DNA from 3 places in the Streptomyces sp. NPDC036984 genome. Region 1 is predicted to be linked to each of the others. Evidence: riboswitches for the same ligand, from Rfam matches in the RefSeq annotation. Region 1 holds a riboswitch; each other region holds the start of a gene.
What was found. Region 1 has a riboswitch for cyclic di-AMP ahead of ACZ7DL_RS02340 (C40 family peptidase). Riboswitches for the same ligand answer to the same signal wherever they lie in the genome.

Region 1 (3,267 bases):
AAGCTGATCTTCTCGCGCTGGGAGAGCGCGTCGATCATCGCCTCCGCGCGGTCGCCGATGCCCCGCTTGGGCACGTTGAGGATGCGGCGCAGCGGCACAGAGTCCTCGGGGTTGGCGAGGACCCGCAGGTAGGCGAGGACGTCCCGGACCTCCTTGCGCTCGTAGAAGCGGACACCGCCGACGACCTTGTAGGGCAGGCCGACGCGGATGAAGACCTCTTCGAAGACACGGGACTGGGCGTTGGTGCGGTAGAAGACGGCGACGTCTCCCGCGCGTGCCTTGCCGGCGTCGACCAGGCGGTCTATCTCGTCGGCGACGAACTGGGCCTCGTCGTGCTCGGTGTCCGCGACGTACCCGACGATCCCGGCGCCCTGCCCGGCGTTGGTCCACAGGTTCTTCGGGCGGCGGGACTCGTTGCGCTCGATGACCGCGTTGGCGGCGGACAGGATGGTCTGCGTGGAGCGGTAGTTCTGCTCCAGCAGGATCGTCGTCGCGTCCGGGTAGTCCTCCTCGAACTGGAGGATGTTGCGGATCGTCGCACCCCGGAAGGCATAGATCGACTGGTCCGCGTCACCCACGACGCAGAGTTCGGCGGGCGGGAGGTCGTACTCGCCGGGCGGGGTGTCGACGTCCTCGGCGGCACGCTCGCCCGTGCCGACCAGCTCGCGGACGAGGGCGTACTGGGCGTGGTTGGTGTCCTGGTACTCGTCGACCAGGACGTGCCGGAAACGGCGGCGGTAGTGCTCGGCGACGTCGGGGAAGGCGCGCAGCAGGTTGACCGTCGTCATGATCAGGTCGTCGAAGTCCAGCGCGTTCGCCTCGCGCAGCCGCGACTGGTACAGCGCGTAGGCCTGGGCGAGGGTCTTCTCGAAGCCGTCGGTGGCCTGGGCGGCGAAGTCCTCCTCGTCGATCAGCTCGTTCTTCAGGTTGCTGATCTTGGCGCTGAAGGACTTGGGCGGGAAGCGCTTCGGGTCGAGGTCCAGGTCGCGGCAGACCAGGGCCATCAGGCGCTTGCTGTCGGCCGCGTCGTAGATCGAGAACGACGACGTGAAGCCCAGCTTCTTCGACTCACGGCGCAGGATCCGCACGCACGCGCTGTGGAAGGTCATCACCCACATCGCGTGGGCGCGCGGGCCGACGAGCTGCTCGACCCGCTCCTTCATCTCGCCCGCGGCCTTGTTGGTGAAGGTGATCGCGAGGATCTGGCCCGGGTGCACGTTCCGCTCGGCGAGCAGGTGGGCGATGCGGTGGGTGAGCACGCGGGTCTTGCCGGAGCCGGCGCCGGCGACGATGAGCAGCGGGGAGCCGGCGTGCACGACCGCGGCGCGCTGGTTGTCGTTCAGCCCCTCCAGGAGCGCCGCCGAGTCGATCACCGGGCGCGGAGCGCCGTCGCGGTAGTACGCGTCCCGGTCCGGCGGCACGTCGAACTTCCCGCCGAACAGATCGTCCGGAATCGACTCCGGAGCGTGATCGTCCTCGGGCGGCGGTGGGGGTTCCTCCTGGTGCCCGCGAGGGGTCTGGAGGTCCGCCAGGAAGCTGTCGTCAAAGAGGCTGCTCATCGCTCTCCGAGTCTAGGGCGCCCCACCGACAACCGGTCGCCGTCCCCGGAACATGACCGGTTTCCAGAAGGGCCGATCTTCGCCTCGGCAGGCCCGCCCACCGTTTACGGAACGGAAGCGCCTGGTCACGCGGGCGTGAAACCACTCTCAGGTCACGGAAATGTATCGGACATACCTCGCACCAACCTTCACAGAAGACACACGAGTTGGCTAGGTTGCCGTCAGGCCGCACGACCCCCCTCCGGCGAACGTCGCCGGGCCGCGCGGCCTCCGCCGAGTCCGGCGCGCCCCCGCACGGTGCCCGGAGCCGGGGACCCACCGATCCTGGGGTGAATCGGCCGACTCCCGCCCGGGACGACGCCGTAGGGCAACCCTTCCAAGCAACCGCCCGAACCCGACAGCTAACCCGGTAGGCGGCAGCACGGAAGGAGTCGCCTCTCTTGGCGTCGCACCGCAAGCCGCGCCCCGGCGGGACCCCGGGAGCGGGCATCCGCACCCCAGCCCTCGCCACCGCCGCCCTCACCTCCGTGGCCGTGCTCTCCCAGAGCGCCGAGGCCACCCCCGCGGCCGGTCACGGCAAGCCGAGCCTGGAGGAGGTCGAGCGGAAGATCGACGATCTCTACCGCCGGGCGGAGTCGGCGGCCGGGACGTCCGGCACGAGTAAGGAGCGGGCTCTTCGGACCGAGCGGGCCGTTCGGAACGAGCGGGCCGGGCAGACCGGGCAGACCGAGTCGGCGGAGCGGGCCGAGGCCCCGCGGCGGCACGCGGACAGCCTGCAGCGGCTCCGGGACGAGGTCGCCCGGCGCGCGTCCCAGCCCCGCACCCTTCCCGCGCAGCGCGGCACCACCCCCGGCCGCGGCACGATCCCGCTCCAGCGCGGCGCGGGCCCGGCCCCGCGCACCGCCGGCCCCGCCCGGGACACGGCCGCCGTCCCGTCCGTTCGGAACACGGCCGTCACCCCGCACGCGTGGGACGCGGCCGCCGCCGGGCCCGGGTGGGACACCGCGGGCGTTCCCGCCCCGGACTCCTCCGTCGTGGCCGCCCGGGACACCGCCGCCCAGGAGGTTTCCGTCGTGCCCGCCCGGGACAGCGCCGTCGCGGGCCCCGCGGGCAGCCGGGCGGAGGCCGCCGCGAGCGGTCCGAAGGCGGCCAAGGCGGCCGTGCAGAAAAAGCTCGCCCACGCGCGCGTGCTGCTGTCGCAGCGGACCGCCCAGGGCGCCGCCGCGCCGTCCGGCGGGCACGCGACCAAGGCCAGGAAGGCCGTCGCCTTCGCCCGCGCCCAGCTCGGCAAGCCGTGCGTGTGGGGCGCCGCCGGTCCCGGCTCCTACGACTGCTCGGGCCTGACCCAGGCGGCCTGGAAGTCCGCCGGCGTCACCCTCCCGCGCACCGCGCGCGAGCAGGCCGCCGCCGGCACTCCTGTCCGGCCGGCCGAGGCCCGCCCCGGCGATCTGGTCTTCTTCCACGACGACGTCAGCCATGTCGGGCTCTGCACGGGCGACGGCATGATGATCCACGCCCCCAGGCCGGGCGCCTACGTCCGCGAGGAGCCGGTCTCCGGCGCCGGCGAGCCGGCCGTCCACAGTGTGGTGCGGCCGGGCTGACCCGGGGTACCGGAGATCAGGTCCACAGGACGGCGATGAAGATGTTGGCCGTGGTCAGCAGGCCGACCAGCCCGAAGAGGCCCTTGTCGATCCGCTCCTCGTCGCGC
Region 2 (3,267 bases), on a different contig from region 1:
CTGTTCCCGGCGACCTCGCGCATGTCCCGCCCGCGCCAGGGCACCGAGGAGACGGTCGAGAAGATCGACGCTGCGGCCGTACGCGCGTTCTACGACCGTCATGTGCGGCCCGCCACGGCCACCGTGGTCGTCGTCGGCGACCTGACCGGCGCCGACCTGGACGCGCTGCTCGGCGACACCCTGGGTGCCTGGACCGGCACCCCGGGCGAGCCCCGGCCCGTGCCGCCGGTGACCGCCGACGACACCGGGCGCGTGGTCATCGTGGACCGGCCCGGCGCCGTGCAGACGCAGCTGCTCATCGGCCGGATCGGCCCCGACCGGCACGACCGCGTGTGGCCCGCCCAGGTGCTCGGCACGTACTGCCTCGGCGGCACCCTCACCTCCCGCCTGGACCGCGTCCTGCGCGAGGAGAAGGGCTACACGTACGGCGTGCGCTCCTTCGGGCAGGTCCTGCGCTCCGCGCCGGACGGCACGGGCGCCGCGATGCTCGCCATCAGCGGCTCCGTGGACACGCCGAACACGGGCCCGGCGCTGGACGATCTGTGGAAGGTGCTGCGCACCGTCGCGACGGAGGGCCTGACCGACGCCGAGCGGGACGTCGCCGTGCAGAACCTCGTCGGCGTGGCACCGCTCAAGTACGAGACCGCGGCGGCCGTCGCGAGCACTCTGGCCGACCAGGTCGAGCAGCACCTGCCCGACGACTTCCAGGCGACGCTGTACCAGCAGTTGGCCGGCACGGGCACGGTGGAGGCCACCGCGGCCGTCGTGAACGCCTTCCCGGTGGACCGCCTGGTGACCGTCCTGGTCGGCGACGCCTCCCAGATCAAGGCGCCGGTCGAGGCGCTCGGCATCGGTGAAGTGACCGTGGTGGCGGCCGAGTAACGGCACGCGCGCGTGGGGCCCTGACGACCGGTCTACGGATCGTCAGGGCCCCTGCTGTTCCACTCGGTCCCACAGGTGCCCGATTTGGGGCGGAGGTTGCCTGTCTGACCTGTGGCATGCGCAACAAACAGCCGGTTTCGTTTGAGGATTGAAAGCGGGCCGCCGTAGCGTCGTCCGGGCTGTTCGTCAGGCAGTGCGCCGCAACCGCGGCACCGGACAGCGATCGCCGAGTCCCCGTACGGCGCGAGCCAGGGGAGCCGGGGACCCACGTAGTCCCTGGGGTGAATCGGGCGCCCGCCAGGGGGCCCGTAGGAGACCTTCCTGCTCCGAACCCGTCAGCTAACCCGGTAGGCGAGAGGGAAGGAAAGGACCAGCCACTTCATGGCGTTCATGTGCGCCACCGGGAAGCACCGCAAGCCCGGCCGGGTCAAGCGGACCACCGCCCAGGCGGCCGGCGTCGCGGCCCTGACCACCACCGGTGTCATCGGCACCCTCGCCGCCTCCCCGGCGCTCGCCGCCGAGAGCCCCGCGGAGCAGACCGGCCTCACCCCGGTCGTCACCGTGGGCGACGACGTCGCCGAGCAGATCGACGCGCAGGCCGCCGCCCAGCAGCAGGCCGCCGACCAGAAGGCGGCCGAGGAAGCCGCGGCGAAGCTGGCCGCGAAGAGGGTCGCGGCGGAGCGCGAGGCCAGGGCCCGCGCCGCCCGCGAGGCCGAGCGCAAGCGGCTGAACACCTTCGTCACCCCCATCGCGCACTCCTACGTCTCCACGGCCTACCGGGCGAGCAGCTCCCTGTGGTCCTCCGGCTCGCACACCGGTATCGACTTCCACGCGGCCAGCGGCACGTCCGTCCACGCTGTGGGCTCCGGCACGGTCGTCTCCACGGGCTGGGGCGGCGCGTACGGCAACGAGATCGTGATCCGGATGGCCGACGGCATGTACACCCAGTACGGGCACCTGTCGTCCATCGGCGTCACCGTGGGCCAGAAGGTCGTCCCGGGCCAGCAGATCGGCCTCTCCGGCGCCACCGGCAACGTCACGGGCCCGCACCTGCACTTCGAGGCGCGCACGACCCCCGAGTACGGCTCCGACATCGACCCCGTCGCCTACCTCCGCAAGCACGGCGTGAACGTCTGACGCACACCGCACGGCCATCCGAAGCCCCGGCTCACCGAGCCGGGGCTTTCGCCGTTTTTCATGGTGTCCGCCGGATGTGCTGTCCAAAAAAATATCCATGGATTACGGCCCGCCGTCGGAAATTCCGGCTCTCTGGAATAGAGTCACGGAACACACGTCGTCGACGACGTTTCACGGGGATTAAGGCGGAGGTCGGGCATGCGTATTCCGGCGCACTCGGTGTGTACGGCGATCCGGGACGACATCGTCGCGGGTGTCTACGAGCGCGGCAGCCGCCTGACCGAGGAAGTCCTGGCCCGCCGTTACGGCGTCTCGCGCGTCCCCGTGCGCGAGGCGCTGCGCACGCTGGAGGCGGAGGGCTTCGTGGTGACGCGCCGGCACGCGGGCGCGTGCGTGGCCGAGCCGACCGAGCAGGAGGCCGCCGACCTGCTGGAGATGCGGATGCTGCTGGAGCCGCTGGGTGCTGCGCGGGCCGCCCAGCGGCGCACCGAGGCCCATCTCAAGGTCCTGCGCGGTCTGGTGCGGCTGGGTCAGGAGCGGGCCCGGAGGGGCCACAGCGAGGACCTGCGCTCGCTGGGCGGCTGGTTCCACGAGACGCTCGCACAGGCCTCCGGCAGCCCGTCGCTGACCTCGATGCTCACCCAGCTGCGGCACAAGATCGCCTGGATGTACGCGGTCGAGGCGCCGAAGAGCCCCGTGGACTCCTGGACGGAGCACGGGGCGATCGTGGACGCGGTGGCGCGCGGGGACGGCGAGCGCGCGCGGGCACTCACGGCGCTGCACGCTGAGCGCGTGACGAGCGTGCACCGGCTTCGCTTTTCCGGTGCCGCGGAGCGTGTGAGGACTTCGCAACATCCCGTAAACACATCGGGCCCGCGGCATTAACACAGGCGCCGTATACAAAGAAGAGTAATTCGGGGGACGGGTGTTTTCGGCTGCCCGAATTCAGGGGCGCCGGAATTATGTCGGCGCGGCAGGCCTACGCCCGATGCAAAACGGCGGGGAATCCGCCGGTCCGCGACGCGCGTACGCCGCGGACCGACGGACATAGAGGGGGCGCGCACCGCGCCGCATACGGCGAAGCCGCGCCGCCCGGTCGGGCGGCGCGGCTCCGGCGCTCTGTGCGAGGTCGCTCAGACGGTCTCGGGCAGCTCCTCGAGGCCCTCGGAGACCAGCTTGGCCAGACGGTCGAGGGCGGCGTCCGCGCCCTCGGCGTCGGAGGCGAGGACGATCTCCTCGCCACCCTGG
Region 3 (3,267 bases), 170 kb from region 1:
GGTGTCCCGGCGGGCCTGCTCCAGCGCGGGGTGGGCGCGCAGCGCGGTCAGCGCCTCGGCGTGCCGGGCGTCGTCGCTGAGGTCGGAGTCCAGCAGCTCGCACAGCGCGATGTCCTCGGCCAGCCCCAGCCGGGCGGCCCGCTCGCGCAGCCGGAGCACCGGCAGGGTCGCGATGCCCTCGCGCAGGTCGGTGCCCGGGGTCTTGCCGGACTCGTGGGAGTCGGAGGCGATGTCCAGGACGTCGTCGGCGAGCTGGAAGGCGACCCCGAGGCGTTCGCCGTACTGGGTGAGTACGTCGACGACCGTCTCGTCGGCGCCGGACATCATCGCGCCGAACCGGCACGACACCGCCACCAGGGAGCCCGTCTTGCCGCCGAGCACGTCCAGGTAGTGCTCGACCGGGTCACGCCCGTCCGAGGGACCCGCGGTCTCCAGGATCTGGCCGGTGACCAGCCGCTCGAACGCGAGGGCCTGCACCCGGACCGCCTCGGGGCCGAGGTCGGCGAGGATCTGGGAGGCGCGGGCGAAGAGGAAGTCGCCGGTGAGGACCGCGACCGAGTTGCCCCAGCGGGCGTTGGCGCTGTCCACGCCGCGCCGCACGGCGGCCTCGTCCATGACGTCGTCGTGGTACAGCGTGGCCAGGTGGGTCAGCTCCACGACCACGGCCGACGGCACGACACCCGGCGCGTAGGGGTCACCGAACTGGGCCGCCAGCATCACGAGCAGCGGACGGAACCGCTTCCCGCCGGCCCGTACGAGGTGCTGCGCGGCCTCCGTGATGAACGGGACCTCGCTCTTGGTGGCCTCGAGCAAGCCTTCCTCGACAGCCGTCAATCCGGCCTGGACATCGGCTTCCAGAGCCTGGTCCCGCACGCTCAGCCCGAACGGCCCGACGACGGTCACGAGGGGTCTCCTGTCTGCTGGTGTCTGCTGGCGATTACACGGTTTGTCGATAGGTCGCTGCCATCACTCAAGTCAGCGTATCCGGTCCTCTTTCGATCACCGATAGCGCCCACCGGTCCAGCCCGGGCGGTATCAGATCATGACCGGCATGCTTTCGATCGGATGGTAAGAACGGACATTTATCGACTTAACACTAATTCGGGCAGTATGTCCGTGCCCCGCTTTCAACCCTCTCCGTCACCCCCTCACCCTCCACCGACCCCTACGACAACGACGCGCACCGCGTCCGAGGTTCCGCACCACTCCGACTTCAGGATCGAATCCCCCTAATCCCCCATGTCTGATTTGAAGTACTTTGCTATTTCGTGAATTGGGTCACGCACCCACAGGACCCCCTCACCTGCCGGAACCCCTCCTTCCCCTTGCACCGTCGGCGAGTTGAGGGTTGGCAGTCGCAAAGGATCAAGCACCCCATACAGAGTCGATCAAGGCCAAATGGAACGTTGCGCCCATCGGGTACTTGTTCCCGACATGTGCTCTCGCATACGTTCCGGGCCGTCGGGCGGACGCCGAATCCTGCCGCCGCCCGCGTAACCCATCGACGAACTCATTCGTACGGCAGGAGCGGGGGACCCAGGTAAGCCGCCGGGCCGGACGGCACACGCCGACCGGAACGGCTAGGGGTAAAGCCGTGCCTCCTCCAGGGCGCGGCCGGGCACCTCCCCGCCCGAACCCGACAGCTCACCTCGCAGGCGCCGGAGAGGAACTTCCCCATGTCTGCTGCCGCTCAGCCCCGCCGTACCCGCAACAGCCGCCTCGTCCGCACCCTCGCCGTGGCCGGCGTCTCCGTCGCCACCCTCGCCCTGCCGCTCGTCGGCGCGACCGGCGCCTCCGCGGCCACCGGCACCACGACGGCCGCCACCACCCTCGCCGGGTACCCGAACAACCTGGACGGCTGGATCCGCGAGTCGCTCGCGATCATGGCCGAGAAGGGCATCCCGGGCACCTACAACGGCATCTACCGCAACATCATCCGCGAGTCCTCGGGCAACCCGAACGCCATCAACCTGTGGGACTCCAACGCCGCCAAGGGCATCCCGTCCAAGGGCCTGCTCCAGGTCATCGACCCGACGTTCAACGCGTACCACGTCGCCGGAACGTCGTTCAACGTCTACGACCCGGTCGCGAACATCACCGCCGCGTGCAACTACGCGGCCGCGCGGTACGGGTCGATCGACAACGTGTTCGGCGCGTACTGACAGCCGGCGGGCCGGCGCGGAGCACGCCGGCCGACCGGCGGCTACTGATGTGCCGGTCAGTCGGTCGGAAACAGTCTTTCGAGGACGACGGCGATGCCGTCGTCCTCGTTCGACAAGGAGATCTCGTCGGCCACCGCCTTGAGTTCGGGGTGGGCGTTGGCCATGGCGACACCGCGGCCGGCCCAGTCGAACATGGGGATGTCGTTGGGCATGTCACCGAAGGCGAGGGCCCGCTCGGCGGCGATCCCCAGCCGCTCGGCGGCCAGCGCCAGCCCGGTCGCCTTGGTCACCCCGCTCGGCTGGAGCTCCACGGTGCCCGGACCCGACATGGTGACCGTGGCCAGCGAGCCCACCGCCGAGCGCGCCACGGCCGCCAACGCGTCGTCGGACAGGTCGGCGTGCCGCAGCAGCACCTTGCTGATCGGCTCGCACCACAGGTCGTCCCGCCGGCCGACGCGCACCGCGGGCAGCGTCGGATGGGGCATCCGGTAGCCGGGCTCGATGAGCGTGAGCCCGTCCACGCCGTCCTGGTCGACCGCCGCGTAGACCTGCCCCACCTCCGCCTCGATCTTGCCGAGCGCGGTCTCGGCCAGCTCCCGGTCCAGCCGGACCGACCACAGCAGGCGGTCGGCTCCGGCGTCGTAGACCTGGGCGCCCTGCCCGCACACCGCGAGCCCCGTGCAGCCGAGGTCCTCGAGCAGGGGCCGTACCCGCGGGGCCGGGCGGCCCGTCACCACCAGGTGCCGGGCACCGGCCCGCGCCACCCGCGCGAGCGCGGCGAGCGACCGGTCGGAGACGGTGTCGTCGCCGCGCAGCAGCGTCCCGTCCAGGTCGGTGGCGATCAGTGCATATGCGGGGGTGGGTGCCATGATCAGAGAATACGGACACCGAGCCCCGCCGACTCACCTGTCGTTCCACGCACTTACGTGCTGCTCGCCCCCAAGTGGTGGGCACAGACGCCGTGATGGCGGCGCCCGCGGTCCCGGACGGCAGCCGCTCCCCGCAACGGCCGGTGAGCCCGGCGCCCATCCGGTGCGGCCAGGCGCCCGCCCGGTGGGGCGGGCCCGGGTGGAGCGTCTCGGCCGACCCCACCGTGATGCAGCGG

Region 2: it holds a riboswitch for cyclic di-AMP, as region 1 does, so the genes downstream of both, ACZ7DL_RS07615 (M23 family metallopeptidase) here and ACZ7DL_RS02340 (C40 family peptidase) in region 1, are expected to answer to the same signal.
Region 3: it holds a riboswitch for cyclic di-AMP, as region 1 does, so the genes downstream of both, ACZ7DL_RS03200 (transglycosylase SLT domain-containing protein) here and ACZ7DL_RS02340 (C40 family peptidase) in region 1, are expected to answer to the same signal.

Annotation. Positions count from the first base shown of each region.
Region 1 covers NZ_JBVJRL010000001.1:514,544-517,810, forward strand. The annotation lists gene pcrA (DNA helicase PcrA) at 1-1,559, opposite strand, end outside; cyclic di-AMP (ydaO/yuaA leader) riboswitch at 1,866-1,970, shown strand; gene ACZ7DL_RS02340 (C40 family peptidase) at 2,000-3,160, shown strand; gene ACZ7DL_RS02345 (hypothetical protein) at 3,177-3,267, opposite strand, start outside.
Region 2 covers NZ_JBVJRL010000003.1:191,309-194,575, forward strand. The annotation lists gene ACZ7DL_RS07610 (M16 family metallopeptidase) at 1-882, shown strand, start outside; cyclic di-AMP (ydaO/yuaA leader) riboswitch at 1,097-1,251, shown strand; gene ACZ7DL_RS07615 (M23 family metallopeptidase) at 1,264-2,019, shown strand; gene ACZ7DL_RS07620 (GntR family transcriptional regulator) at 2,218-2,904, shown strand; gene ACZ7DL_RS07625 (HPr family phosphocarrier protein) at 3,153-3,267, opposite strand, start outside.
Region 3 covers NZ_JBVJRL010000001.1:688,793-692,059, forward strand. The annotation lists gene ACZ7DL_RS03195 (polyprenyl synthetase family protein) at 1-903, opposite strand, end outside; cyclic di-AMP (ydaO/yuaA leader) riboswitch at 1,493-1,673, shown strand; gene ACZ7DL_RS03200 (transglycosylase SLT domain-containing protein) at 1,677-2,162, shown strand; gene ACZ7DL_RS03205 (HAD family hydrolase) at 2,219-3,031, opposite strand.